2 regions of the Rahnella sp. Larv3_ips genome follow, and region 2 is predicted to be linked to the other one. Evidence: predicted binding sites of a transcription regulator. Region 2 holds the regulator's gene; the other holds the start of a gene.

Region 1 (11,519 bases), on a different contig from region 2:
TCGCGAAGCGGCACAATTTGCTTCTGCCTATGCGTCTGTTTGTGTGGAACGGGCAGGCGCGGCGGCATCGATGCCGACGTATGAGGAAGCACGGGAAAGAATGGGGATGGCGGTGGTTTAAGACTTCACGGCGACAGGCGGTTGCGGAGTTTTTCGTGCTCTTCCCCTGGCCGGGGAAGAGCAAAGCGAGCACTTGCTACTTCAGCGCCTGAGTCAATATCCCATCCCGCACCTGAACCGGCGTCACCACACCGACATCCAGCACCCATCCGCTGATCAGTTCAGCCGGAGTGACATCAAAGGCCGGGTTGTAAACCTGCGCGTCATCCGGTGCCCATTGCACGGCCCCAAAACTGCCGGAAACGCCGGTCACTTCACTCGCTGCGCGCTGTTCGATGGGGATCGCGGAACCGTTCGGGCAGTGCGGATCGTGGGTGGTATGCGGCGCGGCGACGTAAAACGGAATGCCGTGGTATTTCGCCAGCACCGCCAGACTGTAAGTGCCAATTTTGTTGGCGACATCGCCGTTGGCGGCAATACGGTCAGCGCCGACCCAGATGGCATCCACGCGTTTTTGTGCCATCAGGCTGGCGGCCATTGAATCGCAAATCAGCTGGTAAGGAATGCCCAGTTCGCCGAGCTCCCAGGCCGTCAGACGCCCGCCCTGTAACAGCGGTCGGGTTTCATCCACCCACACCTGTTGCACATTGCCCAGCCCGTGCGCGCGGCGGATAACGCCAATCGCCGTGCCGACGCCCGCTGTTGCCAGCCCGCCGGTGTTGCAATGCGTCAGCAGGCGGCTGCCGTGCGTGACCAGCGCGGCACCGTGATCTGCAATGCTGTCGCACAGTGCCCGGTCTTCTTCCACCAGACGCAGGGCTTCTTCCGCTAACGCTTTCACGTAATCAGATTGATGCAATGCGGCTTTCATGCGGTCGAGATTGTTCATCAGGTTAACCGCCGTCGGGCGCGAGGCGCGCAGCGTTTCCAGTGAATCAAGCAGGGCATCCTGGGACATTCCCTGTTCGGCCAGCAAGGCCAGCAGCAGGCTGGCGGACAAGCCAATCAGTGGCGCACCGCGCACGCGCAGGGTGCGGATGTGATCCACCAGCTCGCTGACGTTGCGACATTCACGCCAGTCTGAGCGCTGGGGCAGGGCCTGCTGATCGAGGATCCACAGCTGATTTTCGCGAATTCGTAAACTGGTAGTTGTGAGACTTTGCATGGTCGGTTAAATCCTTGTTGCCCAGTTGCATCTGATTACTTATTCTGCCAACATGTTTTATAGATGTATAGACGTCTAAACGCTTTTAAGGCTGAAAAAAGAATTCGAGAGGTCAGGATGTCGCGCTACTACACGTTTACCGCCGCAGATGCCGTTGAATATGCCCGCCAGTTCGGCGGCGTGGCGGATCCACACTCCCTGGTCACCGCCGATGAAATCGGTGACGGAAACCTGAATCTGGTGTTCAAAATCCGCGATACGACGGGGAAAAGCCGGGTGATTGTCAAACAGGCGCTGCCTTATGTGCGCTGCGTGGGCGAGTCCTGGCCGCTGACGTTAGATCGTGCGCGCATCGAAGCCGAAACCCTGATCATTCACGGTCAGTATTGCCCGCAACATACGGTCAAAGTGCTGCATCACGACGCGGAACTGGCGGTGATGGTGCAGGAAGATCTGTCGGATCATCAGATCTGGCGCAGCGAACTGGTGCAGGGAAACGACTACCCGCAGGCAGCCAGCCAGCTGGGCGAGTATCTGGCACAGACGCTGTTTCACACCTCCGATTTCTACCAGAATGCGCAAACCAAGAAAGCCGAAGTCTCGCGCTTTACTAACCCTGAACTGTGTCAGATCACCGAAGATCTGTTTTTCACCGATCCGTACGTCGATCATGAACGCAATAATGTGGATCCGCTGCTGCTGCCAGAAGTGACCGCGCTGCGCGCTGATAAACCGTTGCGGCTGGCCGTGGCCGCGCTGAAACACCGGTTCCTGACGAAAGCCGAAGCGCTGCTGCACGGGGATATTCACAGTGGTTCGATTTTCGTGGCTGAAGGTAAACTTAAAGCTATCGATGCAGAATTTGGTTATTACGGCCCGCTGGGATTTGATCCGGGTTCGGCTATCGGCAATTTACTGCTCAATTACTGCGGTCTGCCGGGGCTTTTGGGCGTGCGCGAAGCGGCGGATGGCCGTGAACAGCGGCTGAAAGATGTGCGCGAGCTGTGGCTGAGTTTTTCCGAACGCTTCCTGCAACTGGCGCGTGAAAAATCTCAGGATCCGACGCTGGCGGAACCGGGTTATGCGGAAATCTACCTGCAAGATGTCTGGCACGATGCCGTGGGATATTGCGGCGCGGAGCTTATCCGCCGCACCATCGGGCTGGCGCACGTGGCGGATCTCGATACTATTAAAGATGCAGAGATGCGTGCCGATTGTCAGCGCCATGCGCTGAGCCTCGGCCAAAAACTGATCCTCACTGCACACCAAATCAGCGACGTGGAGTCACTTATTGCACGGATACGTCAGTTCAGCTAATCCTGTGAGTTTCTTGTATAATGCCCGCCTTCGAGGTGCGTAGGGGTAAACCCGGTGGCATTTCCTCGGTTTACTTTTAACAGGAATACAGAATTATGATGCATAACCACGTCTTACGCAGTGTCCGCTACATGCTGGATATGAGCGAAGGCCAGCTGATCGAGATCCTCAAGACAACCGGCACGCCGGTCAGCCCTGAAGTGATGTCCCGTTATCTGAAAAAAGAAGATGAAGAAGGTTACATGGAAGTGCCTGATGAAGTGATGGCGAACTTCCTTAACGGCCTGATCACCTTCAGACGCGGTAAAGACGATCGCTTCCCGGCACCGGAAGTTGAAAAACGCCTGACCAATAACATCATGCTGAAAAAACTGCGTGTGGCGTTTGAGCTGAAAACCGAAGACATGATCGCCGTGCTGACGGCGGCAGATTTTAAAGTCTCCGAAGGCGAACTGAGCGCATTCTTCCGCAAAGAAGGCCACAAGAACTACCGCCCGTGCGGTGATCAGGTGTTGCGTTACTTTCTGAAAGGCCTGACGGCCAGAGTCCGTCCTAAAAAAAGCTGAGCATTAACGAATTCAGCTGATAAATAAATTAAATGTATTTATTTAAATGACATATTAAACGGGGCGCTTTTAATAAAAGCGCCCCGTTTTACGTTTATTGGTTTTACAGGAATGAAATTTCGTTATTACAGTTCAACTTCACGTTTCACCGGTTTGTTTTTTGACAGTCCATTCCTCTGCCTATTATCTTCAGTCCTCGCCAAACCTCCACTGGCTTATATTTTAAAAAAATAATACAGCTGAATTTAATTCAACGCTGAATGTTAATCTGGGTATAAGAAAAGGACATCAACACATGAGAAAAATTAAGCCGATTGCTCTTTTGATGGGTCTTGCGGTGTCGGGTTCCGCGTTTGCTTCGGGGGCTCCCTCCAGTCTGGAAGCGCGTATGGCACTGCTTGAACAGCGCCTCCAGCAGGCTGAAGCACGGGCAGATACGGCAGAGAAACAGATCCAACAGTTGAAAAAACAGGATGTGCAGCGCGGGCAGGAAATAGCCAGCGTGAAAGAAGCCAATCCGGTAGAAGTGAAAACCGAAGGAATATCGAAAGACAAATTATTAACATTGAATGGTTTCGATAATTTGAAGTTATACGGCGATGTGGAATTTAACGTCGACGGCGCCAGCCGCAGCGGACAATTAACGTCAATACGCACCAGTGATAATAAAAACTGGCGGCCAGGCACCAATGAGCGCTGGGATGTGAACGGGCGTTTACTGATCGGCCTTGATGGTTATCGCCGAAATGACAACGGCCAGTTCTCCGGATTCTCTGTTCAGCCGACCGCCGACCTCAACGGGTCAATGACCCTTGATGATGCCGCGTTCTTCTTCGGTGAAGAGAAAGACTGGATGGCCAAAATTGGCCGGTTCGAAGCTTACGATATGTTCCCGCTTAATCAGGATACCTTCATCGAATACTCCGGTAATACGGCCAACGACCTGTATGCCGATGGTTACGGCTATGTGTATATGATGAAAGAAGGGCGCGGACGCAGCGACAGCGGCGGTAACATCCTGCTGAATAAAAATATCGGCAACTGGTATTTCGAGCTCAATACCTTGCTCGAAGACGGGACCTCGCTGTTCGCCGAGCAAAACTACCACGGTAACAAACTGGAACAGGATAAAAACGTGGCGTATCTGCGCCCTGTGATTGCCTGGAAAGGGGACGCATTCTCGGTGGCGGCGGCGGCGGAAACCAACGTGGTGAATAATGCGTACGGTTACAAGAATGATCAGGGCGAAACCATCGATCAGTCTAAACGTAACGGTTACGGCATGACCATGACCTGGAACGGCCAGAAAGCGGACCCTGAAAATGGCATCGTGGCAAACCTCAGCACGGCGTACATGGATGCCAGTGACGAAAAAGATTTCACGGTCGGCGCGAATGCGTTGTGGAAACGTTTCGAACTGGGCTACATCTACGCGCATAACAAAATTGAAGACTTCAGCATGGATGGCGTTCGTGCGTCTGACTACGATGACGACTGGTTCAATGAGCCGGGCAGCTATGATATTCATACCATTCATGCCAGCTACCTGATCCCGAACGTGATGAATATGCAGAACTTTAACGTCTATCTCGGGGCGTATATGTCGATGCTGGATGGGGATAAAACCTATTCCAATGACGACGACAGCGAGCAACGTTACGGCGGGCGCGTGCGCTTCAAATACTTCTTCTGATTTCCGGCCTTACTTCGGCAATACAAAAGAAAAAGCCTGAGTGTTTTGCACTCAGGCTTTTTTATTGGTCAGAAAAGAGGATCAGGCGGCTTCAGTATGACGCGGTTTCGCTTCATCCTTTTTTAGCGTTTTTGCCTCTTCCTTTGGCTGATGTGCGGCCAGTTCGTGCGGTTCAAATTCATCAACGTTAATCGAACGCAGACGGCTTTCTTCCGCACGGCTGAGAATGCGCGCATCGTCAGCACTCAGGTGCCCGGCATCCAGACCTTTTTGCGCCAGAATATCCAGGCGGGTGAACGGCAGTTTTTTACCCATCGCCTCACACAGACGTTTGTGAACCGGTTCGGCGGCCAGAATATCCTGCAACGCCTGTTCCAGCAGACCGACCGGGTTGTGCTCGCTTGGCGTCAGATACTGACCGCGACCAATACGGCTGCGGGTGGCGGAAGGCACTTGCAGAATCCGCGCCAGTTCGTGATCCAGCTGGTCGGACGGTGCAGCGTGAGCGCCACCCAGCGGGAACACCACCAGACGCATGACGCCTGCGATGAAACGGTTCGGGAAGTTACGCAGCAGATCGTCAATCGCCACTTCCGCCTGATGCAGACAGTCCTGAACACCCCAGTGGACCAGCGGCAAATCGGCCTCGTGACAGCCTTCTTCATCAAAACGTTTCAGCGTGGCTGTCGCCAGATACATCTGGCTGAGGATATCGCCGAGACGGGCGGAAATGCGTTCGCGACGTTTCAGGCTGCCGCCCAGAACACCCATCGACACATCGGCCAGCAGCGCCAGATTGGCACTCAGGCGGTTAATGTGCTGATAGTAGCGGGCGGTGGCATCGTTCACCGGCGTATCGCTGGTGCGCCCGCCGGTCAGGCCGAGCCAGAAACTGCGCACGGTGTTGCCGCCGACGTGGCCGAGATGGCCGAACAGCGCCCGGTCGAAATCGACCAGATCATTTTTCTCCGCTGCCGCCATTTCACGCAGCACGTAAGGATGGCAGCGGATCGCGCCCTGACCAAAGATGATCATACTGCGGGTGAGGATGTTGGCCCCTTCCACGGTGATGGCAATCGGCGCGCCCTGATAGGTGCGGGCAACAAAGTTGCTTTTACCGAGCATGATGCCTTTACCGCCGGTGATATCCATCGCATCCATTACGGCGCGCTGACCGCGGTGCGTACAGTGATATTTCACAATTGCGGACAGCACCGCCGGTTTTTCACCCAGCATAATGCCGTTGGTGATAAGCGTCGCCGCCGCGTCCATGACATAAGCGTTCCCCGCGATGCGTGCCAGCGGCTCTTCGATACCTTCCATTTTACCGATCGGCAGTTTGAACTGACGGCGGATATAGGCATAAGCGCCGGTCGCCATCGCCAGAGATTTCAGGCTGCCGGTGGAGTTTGACGGCAGCGTGATGCCACGGCCCACGGACAGACATTCCACCAGCATACGCCAGCCCTGACCGGCCATTTTCGGGCCGCCAATGATGTAGTCGATCGGGACAAAAATGTCGTTACCCCGCGTCGGACCGTTCTGGAAAGGCACGTTCAGCGGGAAGTGACGGTGGCCGATTTCCACACCCTGGGTATCCGTTGGGATCAGCGCACAGGTGATGCCTAAATCAGTTTCGTTGCCGAGCAGATGATCGGGGTCTTTCAGTTTGAATGCCAGACCGAGCACGGTGGCGATAGGTGCCAGCGTGATGTAACGCTTGTTCCAGGTCAGGCGCATACCGAGCACTTCTTTGCCCTGCCACTGGCCTTTACACACAATACCGAAATCCGGGATTGCGCCGGCATCAGAACCCGCTTCGGGGCTGGTCAGTGCGAAACACGGAATTTCCAGGCCTTCGGCCAGACGTGGCAGATAGTGATCTTTTTGCTCTTCGGTTCCGTAATGTTGCAGCAATTCGCCCGGACCGAGGGAGTTTGGTACGCCGACGGTGATCGCCAGGATCCCTGACACACCGGCCAGTTTCTGTAAAACACGTGCCTGAGCGTAAGCCGAGAATTCGAGGCCGCCGTACTCTTTCTTAATGATCATCGCAAAGAAGCGGTGCTCTTTCAGATACGCCCACAGCTCCGGCGGCAAATCGGCCAGTTCGTGAGTGATCTCAAAATCATTCGCCATGCGACAGGCTTCTTCCACCGGGCCGTCAATAAAGCGCTGTTCTTCTTCTGTCAGGCGCTGCTCAGGGTAATCCTGCAGCTTTTTCCAGTCCGGCTTGCCGCCAAACAGGTCGCCTTCCCACCAGGTGGTACCGGCTTCAATCGCTTCTTTTTCCGTGCGTGACATGGCTGGCATGACTTTGCGGAAGGTGCGAAGTGCCGGGCCGGAGAATAATGAACGGCGCAGGGCCGGGATGTTCAGTGGCAGCAACAGGATCGCCAGTGGCACTAACAGCCACAGCGTCCACAGATTGATCGCGCCCATCACGGCGGTGAACGCCAGTAAAATCAGGCTGCTAAGGGTGAGGTTGACGCGGTGATAAAACAGCGCACCAAGGATAACGACAAATGCAACAATGCTGAGAACCATCATAGTAATGCTCCTGAGTAGTAGGAGGTCTGACCTGTTGTAGGGATACAATGGTTTTAGTTCATGCTCATTTCTTTATCAATGTGTTTACATACTAATTACAACACAGCTCACAATCCGGCCGCACGAAGCGTTAAAAATGGAAACTATCGGAATCATTACCGCTTCATTGCTTCTCGCCGATCCGCCGATCCGTTACACTGCACAGCGGAAAGTTTTATTGCTATCGGCTGTGTTTCAACGGCTGCAAATGGACATAAAAGAGGCTGCTATGTACCAGGATATTATCCGTACTGAACTGAACGAAGCTGCTGAAACGCTGAATAAATTCATCAGCGATCCGGCAAATATTGAGTCTATTCAACGTGCAGCAGTGCTGCTGGCGGATTCATTCAAAGCGGGCGGGAAAGTGATTTCCTGCGGCAACGGCGGTTCACACTGCGATGCCATGCATTTTGCGGAAGAACTGACCGGCCGCTACCGTGAGAACCGTCCGGGCTACCCGGCGATTGCGATTTCTGACGTCAGCCACATTTCCTGCGTGGGTAACGATTTCGGGTATGAGTATATTTTCTCTCGTTATCTGGAAGCGGTTGGCCAGAAGGGCGACGTTCTGCTGGGCATCTCCACGTCCGGGAATTCCGCAAACGTCATCAAAGCTATCGACGCTGCGCGTGCCAAAGGCATGAAAGTCATTACCCTGACCGGTAAAGACGGCGGCAAGATGGACGGATCTGCTGACGTGGAAATCCGCGTTCCACACTTCGGCTTCGCTGACCGTGTGCAGGAAATCCACATTAAAGTTATTCACATTTTGATTCTTCTGATCGAAAAAGAGATGGCGAAGGCATAAGCCCTTTGCAGTAAAGGAGGCTGGTGATGTGCGAATTGCTCGGGATGAGCGCTAACGTTCCTACTGATATTTGTTTTAGTTTCAGTGGACTGGTGCAGCGCGGTGGCGGGACTGGCCCGCATAAAGACGGCTGGGGCATTACCTTCTATGAGGGGAATGGCTGCCGTACTTTTAAAGATCCGCTGCCGAGTTTTAATTCGCCCATCGCCCGCCTGGTTCAGGAATACCCGATCAAATCCTGCGCGGTGATTTCCCATATTCGTCAGGCAAACCGTGGCGAAGTGGCGCTGGAAAATACCCATCCGTTTACCCGGGAACTGTGGGGACGCAACTGGACCTACGCGCACAACGGTCAGCTGCGCGGTTACCGCCAGCTCGATACCGGCACACTGCGCCCGATAGGCCAGACTGACAGCGAATACGCTTTTTGCTGGCTGCTGCACAAACTCACTCAACGTTATCCGCGTCGCCCGGCAAGCTGGCCGCCGGTGTTCCGCTATATTGCGTCGCTGGCCAATGAGTTACGCGAAAAAGGGGTGTTTAATATGCTGCTGTCGGACGGGCATTTTGTAATGGCCTATTGTTCGACAAATTTGCACTGGATCACGCGTCGCGCGCCGTTTGGCAAGGCAACGTTGTTGGATCAGGATGTGGAAATTGATTTTCAGCAGCAGACGACACCTGATGATGTCGTCACCGTGATTGCCACGCAACCGCTGACCGCAAACGAAACCTGGAACAAAATTGCTCCAGGCGAGTTCGCGTTATTTCACCTGGGTGAACGCCAGCTGTGAGGAGAGCGGGGTATTAGACAGCGGCTGGAGCACTTCATATTTCCCGTCAGTCACCACCACGTTGGGCGCCTGATGGTGTTTCTCAAAGTACGCATAGCCAGGCTGAAGCTGACGCCAGAAGTTGATGTAGCTTGAGTTTTTGTGCGCGTTCATGTTGGCATCGGTCATACGGAACGGGTAAATGCTGATTTGCAAATTACGCTGCCCGAACTGGAACGCTGCCTGAACATAGGTGAAGATCTCATCCATGTAACCGTCTGTCATTGCATAACACCCAATGGATTTACAGTTACCGTGGATCATCAGGTACTTACCTGAGTAACCCTGTGAGATGTCGTAGGCATTCGGGAAGCCGATGTTGATAGCACGATAAAAGCGGCTGTCTGGTTTCAGGTGGTGGATATCCACGTTATAAAAACCTTCCGGGCTTTTGAAATCGCCTTCACGACGTTTATTCCCCAAACCGCCGGAAAAATCGCAGATGCCATAGCTGCCGATCAGACGAAATTCGCCGTCGAGCTGGGCATACAATTCGAGTTTACGTTCTTGTTTGAAAATCTGGATATAAACTGGCGCGCCTAACAACTGCTTTTTAAGCGCAGCATTGACCGGGACAGGTTCACTGGCCGCGGCGTAATTTGCTGTAAATAAAGGCAAACTGAGGAGCATCGCAAGGAACAGCGCGATTCTGATCATTCTAAATCCTGCTTGGTAATAATTCTGATGTTTTGTCTACAGATGGAACCATCTTTAAGACCGCCACTGATTGATTTCTTATCTACAACCTGTCTGAAACGTTGCCATATTAATACTGATTAATATTTTAGCAATCATCAAATATTGAATAATGAGTTTCGGTTTGTTAATTACTGGCGCTTGCCATTATTGGTGATTAATTAACCCAAATTTACCGCCATTTTCTGTGTTTGAAATTGCACCGACTCACTGTATACTTATACAGTTATCAGGGGAGGGCTATGCGTAAAATCATTCACGTGGATATGGACTGCTTTTTCGCGGCCGTCGAGATGCGCGATGATCCTTCCCTGCGCGACATTCCTATCGCCATCGGCGGCAGCCGCGATCGCCGCGGTGTGATCAGCACCGCCAATTATCCTGCGCGTAAATTCGGTGTGCACAGCGCAATGCCTACCGGTATGGCGCTGAAACTCTGTCCGCATCTGAAAGTGATTCCCGGCAGAATGGAGGCTTATAAAGAAGCCTCAAACCATATCCGTGAAATCTTTGCGCGATACACCCCGCTGATTGAACCCCTGTCACTCGACGAAGCTTATCTCGACGTCTCTGACGCCACGCAGTGCAACGGATCCGCCACGCTGATTGCTGCACAAATCCGCCAGGCGATCTCCGATGAAATCAATCTGACCGCCTCGGCGGGTATCGCGCCGATCAAGTTTCTGGCAAAAATAGCCTCTGATCTGAATAAACCTAACGGACAGTTTGTGATTACGCCGGATAAAGTCGATGCGTTTTTGCAAAATTTACCGCTGAGTAAAATTCCTGGCGTCGGCAAAGTCACCGCACAGCGTTTGCAGGAGCACGGCCTGAACACCTGTGGCGACGTGCAGCGGTATGATCTGGCAGCCTTGCTTAAAGGTTTCGGAAAGTTTGGCCGCGTGCTGTGGGAGCGCAGTCAGGGCATTGACGAACGTGAGATTTCCCCCGAGCGGCTGCGTAAATCCGTCGGCGTCGAGCGCACGCTGGCCGAAGATATTCACAGTTGGGAAGAGTGCGTGGCGCTGATCGAACGGCTGTACCCGGAATTACATACGCGCCTGAGTAAAGTCAGCCCGAGTCTGCGCATCGCCCGACAGGGCGTGAAACTTAAATTCCATGATTTCCAGCAGACCACGCAGGAACACGTCTGGCCGGTGCTGAATAAAGACGATTTACTGAAAGTCGCACGGGAAGCCTGGGAACAACGGCGAGGCGGACGGGGCGTCAGGCTGGTGGGATTGCATGTGACGTTGCAGGATCCGCAGATAGAGCGGCAGCTTCTGCTTCCCTGGGAATGATCCCCGTCATCTTTCAGGCTGTCTCTGCGTGGGCTGTCTTCGCAAACTCCGGTCACATATTTGTGTATGTGACCGGGGATTTACTCAGTTGCCACCCTGATACAGCCCGGATGATTTCGGGGATCGGGTATTAACCGCGCTCAGGAATCGCTTTCAGCAGGGCGGTCAGCAGTTTCCAGTACAGCTCAACGCTTTCAATTTCAACCTGCTCATCCGGCGAGTGTGGCCCGGTGATGGTAGGCCCGATGGAAACCATGTCCATGTCCGGGTACGGTTTTTTGAACAGACCGCATTCCAGACCGGCGTGGATCACCATGATGTTTGGCGTTTTGCTGAACAGTGTTTCGTAGGTTTCACGCACCAGCGTCATCACCGGCGAGCTTGGCTCGGGTTTCCAGCCAGGGTAGCTGCCTTTCGCCAGACTTTTCGCGCCAGACAGCGCGCTCAGTGAGTTCAGCATGCTGACCACGTACTCTTTACCGCTGTCG
Region 2 (11,519 bases):
TTCATGTAAAACCTCATGTCCGGGCCATCAACATCGTGACAGCCAGCTAATCCATAAGAATTGGCACAAGGGGAGAGCGGGAAACGGGGGCAGACGTAGAGATACTACGATACACCCAGAAGCGCCCCACCATGCCAATACCCTTTTTCGGGTATGTCGGTGACAACCCAGAGGATTCAGCCCCTGTGGTCGATCGTCTGCCTGCCGTCAGCATCTGACCTCGGCGCCGCTCCCCCTGATGCACCTTCGTAGGATTTCGGCTCCTCCGGTACACTGCCTGGGCGACGCGCCTCTTCTGGCTCACGCATACCCCGGCGACGTGAATGATTTCGGGGATAAGCTATGCGTAAGTTAGGTGCTTAGGAATAACGGGTTATGGCGCGTCTGTCAACGGTCTGACGGCTTAGCGCGCCACATTTTGAGCGATTGTCATCTAATATTGTTCTCTGTCATTGTGAATCCACAGATCTGGCCTATCGCAAGAAAAGGCATCTCATCTCGGGAAGTTCAGGATACAATCGGGACAGTTACCTCATATTTATTCTCAGCCTAAGAGCATTGCTATGAAAAATATCAATCCAACTCAGACCGCTGCCTGGCAAGCCCTGCAGCAGCATTTCGACACGATGAAAGATGTGCAGATTAGCCATCTGTTTGCTGAAGATGGTGATCGTTTCTCGAAGTTCTCTGCCACTTTTGAAGACCAGATGTTGGTCGATTTCTCTAAAAACCGCATCACTTCAGAAACTCTGGATAAGCTGCAAGCCCTGGCCAAAGAGACTGATCTTCAGGGTGCAATCAAATCGATGTTCTCTGGCGAGAAGATCAACCGCACCGAAGACCGCGCTGTTCTGCACGTTGCCCTGCGTAACCGCAGCAACACGCCGATTGTGGTCGATGGCAAAGATGTCATGCCGGAAGTGAACGCCGTGCTGGCGAAGATCAAAGGCTTCACCGAGCGCGTAATCGGTGGCGACTGGAAAGGCTATACCGGTAAAGCGATCACTGACATCGTGAACATCGGTATCGGCGGTTCTGACCTCGGCCCGTTCATGGTGACCGAAGCGCTGCGTCCTTACAAAAACCATCTGAATATGCATTTCGTCTCCAACGTTGACGGCACGCACATTGCCGAAACGCTGAAAGACCTGTCGCCGGAAACCACGCTGTTCCTGGTGGCGTCAAAAACCTTCACCACGCAAGAAACCATGACCAACGCCCACAGCGCGCGTGACTGGTTCCTGAAAACGGCGGGCGATGATAAACACGTGGCGAAACACTTCGCGGCGCTGTCTACCAACGGCAAAGCTGTGGGTGAGTTTGGTATCGACACCGACAACATGTTCGAATTCTGGGACTGGGTCGGCGGCCGTTACTCTCTGTGGTCTGCAATCGGCCTGTCTATCGCATTGTCTGTAGGTTTCGAAAACTTCGAACAACTGCTGAGCGGTGCTCACGCGATGGATAACCACTTCGCCAATACCCCTGCAGAGAAAAACCTGCCGGTTCTGCTGGCGCTGATCGGTATCTGGTACAACGATTTCTACGGCACTGAAACCGAAGCCATCCTGCCATACGACCAGTACATGCACCGTTTTGCGGCGTACTTCCAGCAAGGCAACATGGAATCCAACGGTAAATTCGTTGACCGTAACGGCAACCCGGTGGATTACCAGACTGGCCCGATCATCTGGGGTGAGCCGGGTACCAATGGTCAGCACGCGTTCTATCAGCTGATCCACCAGGGTACCAAAATCATTCCTTGTGACTTCATCGCGCCGGCTGTCAGCCACAACGCGCTGAGCGATCATCACGCGAAACTGCTGTCTAACTTCTTTGCTCAGACAGAAGCGCTGGCATTCGGTAAATCTCTGGACGTGGTTGAGAAAGAATTCGCCGACCAGGGTAAAAAACCGGAAGACGTTAAACACGTCGCGCCGTTTAAAGTGTTCGAAGGTAACCGTCCGACCAACTCCATCCTGCTGCGTGAAATCACGCCATACAGCCTGGGTGCGCTGATCGCGATGTACGAGCACAAAATCTTTACTCAGGGCGCTATCCTGAACATCTACACCTTCGACCAATGGGGCGTAGAACTGGGCAAACAGCTGGCAAACCGTATTCTGCCAGAGCTGGAAGGCGACAAAGACGTGACCGGCCATGACAGTTCAACGAATGGTCTGATCAACCGCTTCAAAAACTGGCGTGCATAAGTCTTTAGCAAAGTCGTAAATCGCTAAAGTCCGCCAAAATAAAAGGGTTAGCCGTAACTGGCTGACCCTTTTTTAATGCCGCTTTTACTGTGCGGACTCTGTGGTATTCTGCGGGTATTAATAACAAAAGTGGGATGTAGATCACATGGCAGGATCAAAACGTGCAACGATGATATCGGTCATCATGCAGCGAATTTTGAACGTTTTCTTATTAGGGCTGGCGGCGATCCTGATGATTTTTATCGGGCGCGAAACCTATCATCTGGCAATGGTACTGTTCGTGAATAACGATCAGTCATCGTCATATCTTCTGATAGAGGGGATTGTCATTTACTTCCTCTATTTCGAGTTTATCGCGCTGATTATCAAGTATTTTTCATCGGGCTATCATTTCCCGTTGCGCTATTTTATTTATATCGGCATCACGGCAATTATCCGCCTGATTATTGTTGACCACAAAAGTCCTTATGACACGCTGGTTTACGCCTGCGCGATTTTGGTTCTGGTTGTGACGCTGTTCCTGGCCAACAGTGAGCGTCTGCGCCGCGAGTAAAATGATGCGATTACTGCCTCGCATTCATGCGTTAGAATACGAGGCAGATAATTCATTGGAGGTATGAATACCTCCATTACGGAGCCGTTGATGTCTGATTCCCATTCCCCTGCACAACCCCCGATTCACTGGTTTAACGACCCGACAGATGTCCCTGCGGATGTTGCTGACTGGCTGATGGAAATGGGATCCATGACCCGTCGCTTTGAAAAACAGGGTGTTACTGTCACCGTTAAACCTCAAAATGAGTGTTTTGTGACCCGCGCGGAGCTTGGCGAAAGTGAAGCGCAGCAACTCCCGGAAAGCGCCCGTTACTGGGTTCGGGAAATTGTGTTGTTCGGTGATGCCGAGCCGTGGTTACTCGGACGCACCGTGATCCCCGAAGAGACACTGACCGGGCCGGATTTGGCGCTGGTTGATCTCGGCACCGTGCCGCTTGGTCGCTACCTGTTTAGCGGCAATAATCTGACCCGTGATTACATTCATCTCGGGCAGTTACAGAGTGAGCAGGGCGATCTGTGGGCGCGCCGCTCGCGTCTGCGCCTTTCTGATAAACCGCTGCTGCTGACGGAAATCTTCCTGCCAGATTCGCCGGTTCACCGCCCAGAGGGCAAAGTGAGCGGGACATGACCCAAACTAATCAACAAGGAGAACAGAGAGTGTCCGCAAGTATGCCGCAGGGTACCTGGCGTGATTATTGCCGTCTGATGCGTATTGATAAGCCCATCGGTTCGCTGTTGCTGCTGTGGCCGACGTTGTGGGCGCTGTGGCTGGCCGGTGGCGGCATGCCTTCGGCTAAAATTCTCGTGGTGTTTGTGCTGGGGGTCTTCTTCATGCGCGCCGCCGGCTGTGTGGTGAATGATTACGCCGATCGCAAAATCGACGGCCACGTCAAACGCACTGCCAACCGCCCGCTGCCGAGCGGGACTATCAGCAGTACGCAGGCCAAAATGTTGTTTGTCGGGCTGGTGCTGGTGTCTTTCCTGCTGGTTCTGCTGCTTAACCGCATGACGATATTGTTATCTCTGGCCGGGCTGGCGCTGGCGTGGGTGTATCCGTTCATGAAGCGTGTCAGCCATTTACCGCAGTTTGTATTGGGTGCGGCTTTTGGCTGGGCGATCCCTATGGGGTACGCCGCCGTCAGTGAGACGCTGCCGCTGAGCTGCTGGTTATTGTTCCTGGCGAATATCTGCTGGACGGTGGCCTACGACACGCAATATGCGATGGTTGATCGCGATGATGATGTGAAGATCGGTGTGAAATCCACGGCAATTCTCTTTGGTCGTTTTGACACGCTGATTATCGGATTGCTGCAACTGGCGACGCTGGTTCTGATGGCCGTTGTCGGGCATCTTTCAGAGCTTGGCGCGCCATTCTACTGGTCGCTGCTGCTGGCCGCTGCGCTGTTTGTCCATCAGCAAAAGTTGATTGCTAAACGTGAGCGTGACGCCTGTTTTCTGGCCTTCCGCCAGAATAACTACGTGGGCCTGGTGCTGTTCCTCGGTATTCTGATGAGCCTTCAGGCGTTCACTTTCTAAGTTTTCAGCCAGCAGAGCGCGCATAAAAAAACGCCCGGACTTTTACAGAGTCCGGGCGTTTTGTTTTCTGCCATTCATCGCGTTACTGCGGGCGATCAGTGGTCAGTGTCGCGCACATCCATCTTAGGCTCAGCCGGAGGTTCCGTTGGCTGTGGCAGCTCTGAAGGCATACCGGCGCTCTCGATAGTGAGTTTGATATCCGGCGTCATCAGGTCACTCAGCATGATGTAAATCTCACGCGTTTGTTCCTGAATCGCATCCCCGCTATCGCTGATATAGCCTTCTGCGCGCAGAGTGCCGACCAGCGTCGAGAAGACGGCTTTATCGAAGAACTCAGGGGCATTGATGCCGTGCAACACTGACAGGCGCTGAGCCATAATCCGGCTCTCTTTTTCCAGCGCACCACGGTTGATGCTGGGATTCGTGGTGAGCAGCGAGAAGGTGATCGCATAACGTTGCAGCGTTTCACGCACACCCGCAGCCAGCAGTTGCAGCGTGCGGATACGCGCCGGGTTAAGCGATAACTCATCATCTTCCAGATGAATAATCTGCTGACGTGCCAGCTCAAGCGTCAGCACATCCAGCACCTGCGGCAGTTCGGCTTTGTCGAAATGCATAAACAGTTCAGCTTTCAGCATCGGATAAATCAGCTCAACCTGACGCAGTAATTCCGCGCGGCTAACCTGACGATGGTGCATCACAATGCTCGAAATCAGCGACGGCAACACCAGCATATGATGGATGTTGTTGCGGTAATACGTCATCAGCACGGCCTGTTCCCGCGGCAGAACGATGATGTCGCCAATGTTATCTTTTTCGACCTGGAACTTGTTCATGTTCAGCGCGTGATCGAGCAACTGATTAGCGGTCAGATCAGGCACGGTCGAATCCGCGTTATACGGCACATTGCGCAGCAATTGCAGATAACAGTCGATCTGTTCGGTCAGCTGTTCGCGGGTCAGTGAGCGCTGACGCGATGCCAGCAGCGCGGTACAACACAGGTTCATGGCGTTAGCCGCCGCTGAATTGTTGATACGCACCATAATCTGCTCAGCCAGATCCTGCACCGTTGGCGTCAGCCAGCTCGGACGTTGCGCTTCGATAGGGTCGATCGCTTCACGCCAGGTTGGTACGTTCTGGTTCAGGTAAGTGGTCAGATGCAGCGGCTCGCCGAAGTTCACATAACCCTGGCCGAGGTTGCGCAATTTACGCAGGCCATTGAGCATCTGGGTCAGGCTCTCTTTTTCTTTCGTCGCGCCGCGCAACTCTTTGGCGTAAGTGCCCACTTCCATCACGTGCTCGTAACCGATGTAAATCGGCACTAACGTAATCGGACGTGAACCGCCGCGCAGCATGGCCTGAATGGTCATTGCCAGCGTACCTGTTTTTGGCTCCAGCAGGCGTCCGGTGCGTGAACGGCCCCCTTCGACAAAGTATTCCACCGAGTAACCCCGGCTAAACAGTTCGCCCAGATATTCGCGGAAAACGGTCGAATACAGTTTGTTGCCTTTAAAGGTACGGCGAATGAAGAACGCGCCCAGACGGCGGAAAATCGGGCCGGCTGGCCAGAAATTCAGATTGATACCGGCAGCAATGTGCGGCGGCACCAGCCCCTGGTGATAAAGCACGTAAGACAACAGCAGGTAATCCATGTGGCTGCGGTGGCAGGGCACATACACGATTTCCTGTCCGTCTTGCGCTAACTGGCGGACGCGCTCGGCATTGTTGACGTTGATGCCCTTATACAGGCGGTTCCACGTCCAGCTCAGCACGCGGTCAGAAAGGCGCACGGCTTCATAAGAGAAGTTTGCGGCAATTTCTTCCATCAGTGCGATAGCGTTTTGCTGGGCTTTTTCGTGAGAAATTTTCTTGCTACGCGCTTCGTCTTCAATCGCTTTTTCGATGGCTTTAGAGGCCAGCAGCTTATTGAACAAATCCTGACGGGCAGGAAGACGAGGACCGACGGCCGCCAGACGCAGACGGGAGAAGTGCATACGCGCCACGCGGGCCAGTTTCTGTGCGATGGTTTTATCCGTCCCGTGCTCGGTCGCCATGTAGCGCAACGAAACGGTATTGGAGAAACGGACAAAGCTGTCGCGGCCCAGCCACAATACGGCGAAGAATTTCTGGATCCCGTTCAGCACGCGCAGATGCGGCGTGTCCTGACCTTCACGGCCTGGTGCCCGGCCGAACATCACCGAGACCGGCAACATCTGAATGTCTAATTCCGGGTTATTGCGGTGCAGGTCCAGATAGTCATGGAACAGCTTTACGGATTCCTGCTTCGGCGTGTAATACGAGAACACGCGCGGGCCTTCCGCGATAAACACGTGGCTTGGCAGCAGCGTTCCGTCGATATCCAGCGGGATCAGGGGATCGGGCAAATTCTGGGCGAGACACTGCGCACGCAGGGTCAGCAAATCTGCTTTGGAGTTATAAGGTAATACGTACAGGATCGGGCGCGTCGGGTCTAAGTGCAACTCGGTAACCGGATCTGTAGGTATGACTTTGCTCTTTACCAGCATCGAAAGCGGTAAATTCAATAATGTGTAATAAAGTCTACGCCAACCTGACATAAAAACGTGAAGCCTCTTGTTAGCCATTTCGCCGCAAGGATACCAGAAAGCTCAAATGAGATCTGTGGTGATGAGATACCATTAAACCGCTAAAATGCATCAAACACCCGAAGGACAACCCCTCAAGGATCAGTAACAGAATGGCGAACCAAGTCACTGGATTTACCCGAATTTATAAAGCAGCCGGTTACTCATGGAAAGGGCTGAAAGCGGCGTGGCAGAATGAAGCTGCCTTTCGTCAGGAAGCCAGCGCTGCTATCCCGTTAATTTTTCTCTCTTTCTGGTTCGATGTCAGCAGCATTGAACGCATCTTACTTATCGGCTCAGTGGTGCTGGTTTGCGTGGTCGAACTGCTCAACAGCGCCGTGGAATGTGCGATTGACCGCATCGGACCTGAGTTCCACGTTCTTTCTGGCCGTGCAAAAGATATTGGCTCGGCTGCCGTGCTGCTGACCATCATATTGGCGATTTTTGTCTGGGTCAGCATCTTTTGGCCGCGATGGTTCTGATTTGGAATCTGTCTTCCAGTAATCGTGCTTATGCACTGTTTTTATTCAATCTTAGGTTTTCATTGCCCGTTTAGCTGTATATACTCACAGCTAGACTGTATAAACAACCAGGGGGCGGAATGAAAGCTTTAACGACCAGACAACAAGAGGTCTATGACCTGATTCGCGATCATATCTCCACCACGGGTATGCCACCAACCCGCGCGGAGATTGCCGCTCGTCTTGGGTTCCGTTCCCCGAATGCTGCGGAAGAACATCTGAAAGCGCTGGCACGTAAAGGCGTGATCGAGATTGTTTCCGGCGCGTCACGCGGTATTCGTCTGCTGATGGAAGAAGAAGAAGGTTTACCGCTGATCGGCCGCGTTGCCGCCGGTGAACCTCTGCTCGCTCAGCAACATATCGAAGGGCATTATCAGGTTGATCCGGCGATGTTTAAGCCGAGCGCCGATTTCCTGCTGCGTGTCAGCGGTATGTCGATGCGTGATATCGGTATCCTCGACGGCGATTTACTGGCTGTTCATAAAACGCAGGACGTGCGTAATGGTCAGGTTGTCGTAGCCCGTATTGATGATGAAGTCACCGTGAAACGCCTGAAAAAACAGGGCAGCGTGGTGCAGTTATTGCCGGAAAACAGCGAGTTCCAGCCTATCGTGGTGGATTTACGTGAGCAGAATTTCAGTATTGAAGGGTTGGCCGTAGGCGTCATTCGCAACGGCGACTGGATTTAACCTTCGTACTTCGGGCTATCTCTGCGTTGGCTGCCTTCCCGAACCCTGGTCACATACTTGCGTATGCTCCCGGCGTTCGTTCAGTTGCCGCCTTGATGTAACTCGAATGACTGGGTCAAATTGTTGATCCAAAGGGTCATGTTTTTGATTTGCGGGTCGTGAGCCGCCTCTGACATACCGCTAAGCTTTAACGTTTCATCTCGTCGCCCCTCTCGGGGCGATGTCATTTACAGGCATATCCCGAACCTCCGGCATGAGATTCTCTATGCAACAACATTCCCTTCTGCAAAAGCTAAAACACACCTTTTTGAGCCCGACCGATAAAGCCCTCTGGATGCTCGCGCTACCGATGATTTTTTCTAATATCACCGTGCCGTTGCTGGGGTTAGTGGATACGGCAGTGATCGGTCATCTCGACAGCCCCGACTATCTTGGCGGCGTTGCGGTCGGTTCGATGATCACCACCTTCCTGTTTATGATGCTGCTCTTTCTGCGCATGAGTACCACCGGCATGACCGCTCAGGCGCTCGGTGCGCAAGACAACCTGTTGCTGGCCCGCGCGTTCGTACAACCCTTTCTTCTGGCCGTGCTCGCCGGTGTGGTGATTTTGCTTTTCCGCCATCCCCTGATGGAAGGCGCTTTTCACATCGTCGGCGGGAGCCAGTCTGTGCTTGAACAGGCGCGGCTTTTTCTGGAGATCCGCTGGTACAGTGCCCCCGCGTCTCTGGCAAATCTGGTGATTTTGGGTTGGCTGCTTGGTATCCAGTACGTGCGTGGGCCGGTAATGCTGCTGATTGCCGGTAATCTGCTCAATATCGTGTTGGATCTTTGGCTGGTGATAGGGCTTGGCTGGAATGTCCGTGGTGCCGCCACGGCCACGGCCTGCTCAGAATATTTCACGCTGTTTATCGGATTGTTTTTGGTCTGGCGCGTGATGCAGCGCCGGGGCATCAGTCCTGCGCTGTTAACCTCTGCCTGGCGCGGTGATCTGCGGCGGCTGTTAAGTCTTAACCGCGACATTATGCTGCGCTCACTGCTTCTTCAGCTGTGCTTTGCCTCACTGACCATTCTGGGTGCGCGTCTGGGCAGCCAGATTGTGGCGGTCAATGCCGTGTTGATGAATCTTCTGACCTTCACCGCTTTTGCGCTCGACGGTTTTGCTTACGCCATTGAAGCCCATTCAGGTGAGGCGTTTGGTGCCCGCAATCGCGAAAAATTGCTCAATGTCTGGCGTGCCGCATGCCGTCAGGCCGGGCTGGTCGCTCTGGCATTTGCACTGATATACGCGCTGACCGGTGAACAGATTATCAATGCGCTGACGTCATTACCGGAGCTGCGCCAGCTGGCCGATCGTTATCTTGGCTGGCAGATTGTTCTGCCGCTGGTGGCGGTGTGGTGTTACCTGCTCGACGGGATGTTTATCGGCGCCACGCGCGGAAGGGATATGCGTAACAGTATGGCGGTTGCTGCGCTGGGGTACGGGCTGACGCTGTTCACTTTGCCGATATTGGGTAACCACGCGCTTTGGCTGGCGCTGACGGTGTTCCTCGGATTACGTGGTATTGCACTGGGCTGGATATGGCACCGCTACTGGCAGCGCGACAGCTGGTTTTCATCGTCAGTTCACTGAATTAGCGGGCTTTTCAAACGGTGGGTAATCGCGGGTTGCCGTTATATCGTGCTTTGGAATAATCCTAATAATGGTTTTTATCCCTCCGATGGCAGGATAAATCGAAATTCTCTACTAACCTTTAAAGTGTTAAGCCCGAGCTGCAGCGGTAATCCGCAGCTCCACAACCCTAAGGTAACAGGAGATATTTTATGAATAAGGACCAAGCCGACGGTAACTGGAAGCAGTTTAAAGGCAAAGTAAAAGAAAAATGGGGCAAGCTGACCGATGATGACCTGACTGTCGTTGAAGGTAAACGCGATCAGCTGGTAGGGAAGATTCAGGAGCGTTACGGCTATCAGAAAGATCAGGCCGAAAAAGAGCTCAAAGATTGGGAATCAAGCAACAAATATCACTGGTAAAGCGCGACTCCCCCTCGCGTGTCAGTGACGTATCCTGAGATTTAGCTGCTCCTACCCGGAACGCTTCAGGATACGGGTACACGGATGTACCCAACTGCTTCACTGTACAAATTTGTGCAAAACATCCTTCACCTGAACATTTCACCCGCTAATGACCTTCCGCTTTAAACCCGACCCGTCAGCGTTTCTTCACCACAATTGAATGATCGTGATCGCAGTGATCGTGGCTTTCGCAGGTTTCAACGACTTTGCAGTCGCCGCACAAGCCATGCGCTTCGACCACGGAATGACGCAGTTCAAAACCCGAATCCAGTGCCAGTTTCGCTAAGCGTTCTTCGATGCCGTCAGTGGTTTTTTCGGTTACCAGCCCGCAGCGGTCGCAGATAAACAGCGCAGAGGTGTGGCTCGGCTCTTCGAAATGGTGGCACAGCACATAACTGTTGGCTGACTCGACCCGATGAATAAAGCCCTGTTCCAGCAGGAAATCCAGCGCCCGGTAAACGGTGGGCGGTTTAGCCTGTGGCTCGCTGACACGCAACAGATCCAGTAAATCATAGGCGCTGATCGCACCGGGTTGTTGCGCCATCAGACGCAGTACTTCCAGCCGCTGCGGGGTAAGGCGAACATTGCGCTGCTGGCAAAGTTCTTCAGCTTGTGAAAGTAATTTTTCCGGATTATTCAGGGTCATAGCAACGTTCTCTGAGCGCAGATGGGGGTCGATAAGCCACATCATGCGGCCATCATTGATTTTATCATGCTTCGGCCAAATCGACGAATTATGCGCCGTTCAGCCTGCCATCGCGTCCAGTGCCTTTTCCACATACAGATAGCCAATGCCCATAATTTGCTGCTCCCGGCTCAGCGTGCCCGGTGCAATATGCGTTGCCTGAGTTTTGACATGATCGGTACGGTCAAAAGGATTCAGGCCGCTTTGTGCGCAGACGGTTTTCAGCCAGGCATCACCAAAACCGCAACTGCGACCATAAAGATAAATGTGATTGATATTCAGAATGTTGAGGAAGTTATACAGGCTCAATCCCAGTGCGCGGGCGCCTTCCATCACCTGTTCGCAAATGGCGCTTTCGCCCTGATGATAGCGGTCGATCAGTTCCTGCGTTGAGGGCGTGCGGATGAAAGAGTCCGCAGGCTCGAGCAGACGTGCTTTTTTCTTTAATGCCGACAATGACGCCAGTGTTTCGAGGCAACCATACCGCCCGCAGGCGCAGCGGTCACCGTGAGGATCAACGATGGTATGGCCAATCTGTCCGCTGCCAAACAGATTGCCGCGATAGATTTTGTCGTTGATTACGAAAGAGGAACCAATGCCGTAATCGACATTGATCACGCAAAAATCCTGATGATTATTAGTAT

Evidence for each region. Region 2 encodes LexA, which represses DNA repair genes until DNA is damaged. Its sites were predicted from a motif close to TNCTGTATGTACATACAGNA; they were not measured.
Region 1: dinB (DNA polymerase IV) is a predicted target of LexA. The motif match lies at 9,939-9,958, and genes of this name have one in related genera.

Annotation. Positions count from the first base shown of each region.
Region 1 is NZ_MJIB01000021.1:786,127-797,645, forward strand. It holds gene rbsK (ribokinase) at 1-121, shown strand, start outside; gene mtnA (S-methyl-5-thioribose-1-phosphate isomerase) at 197-1,225, opposite strand; gene mtnK (S-methyl-5-thioribose kinase) at 1,343-2,542, shown strand; gene ED901_RS23195 (DUF1456 family protein) at 2,638-3,108, shown strand; gene ED901_RS23200 (carbohydrate porin) at 3,404-4,801, shown strand; gene fadE (acyl-CoA dehydrogenase FadE) at 4,883-7,351, opposite strand; gene lpcA (D-sedoheptulose 7-phosphate isomerase) at 7,620-8,201, shown strand; gene ED901_RS23215 (class II glutamine amidotransferase) at 8,228-8,995, shown strand; gene dpaA (peptidoglycan meso-diaminopimelic acid protein amidase) at 8,966-9,691, opposite strand; gene dinB (DNA polymerase IV) at 9,973-11,031, shown strand; partial or broken gene pepD (beta-Ala-His dipeptidase) at 11,162-11,519, opposite strand, start outside.
Region 2 is NZ_MJIB01000003.1:509,232-520,750, reverse strand. It holds gene lysC (lysine-sensitive aspartokinase 3) at 1-5, opposite strand, end outside; lysine riboswitch at 112-303, opposite strand; gene pgi (glucose-6-phosphate isomerase) at 564-2,213, shown strand; gene psiE (phosphate-starvation-inducible protein PsiE) at 2,359-2,766, shown strand; gene ubiC (chorismate lyase) at 2,857-3,396, shown strand; gene ubiA (4-hydroxybenzoate octaprenyltransferase) at 3,438-4,304, shown strand; gene plsB (glycerol-3-phosphate 1-O-acyltransferase PlsB) at 4,400-6,880, opposite strand; gene ED901_RS02375 (diacylglycerol kinase) at 7,021-7,389, shown strand; gene lexA (transcriptional repressor LexA) at 7,509-8,117, shown strand; gene dinF (MATE family efflux transporter DinF) at 8,383-9,747, shown strand; gene ED901_RS02360 (CsbD family protein) at 9,939-10,148, shown strand; gene zur (zinc uptake transcriptional repressor Zur) at 10,327-10,836, opposite strand; gene ED901_RS02350 (ROK family transcriptional regulator) at 10,936-11,519, opposite strand, start outside.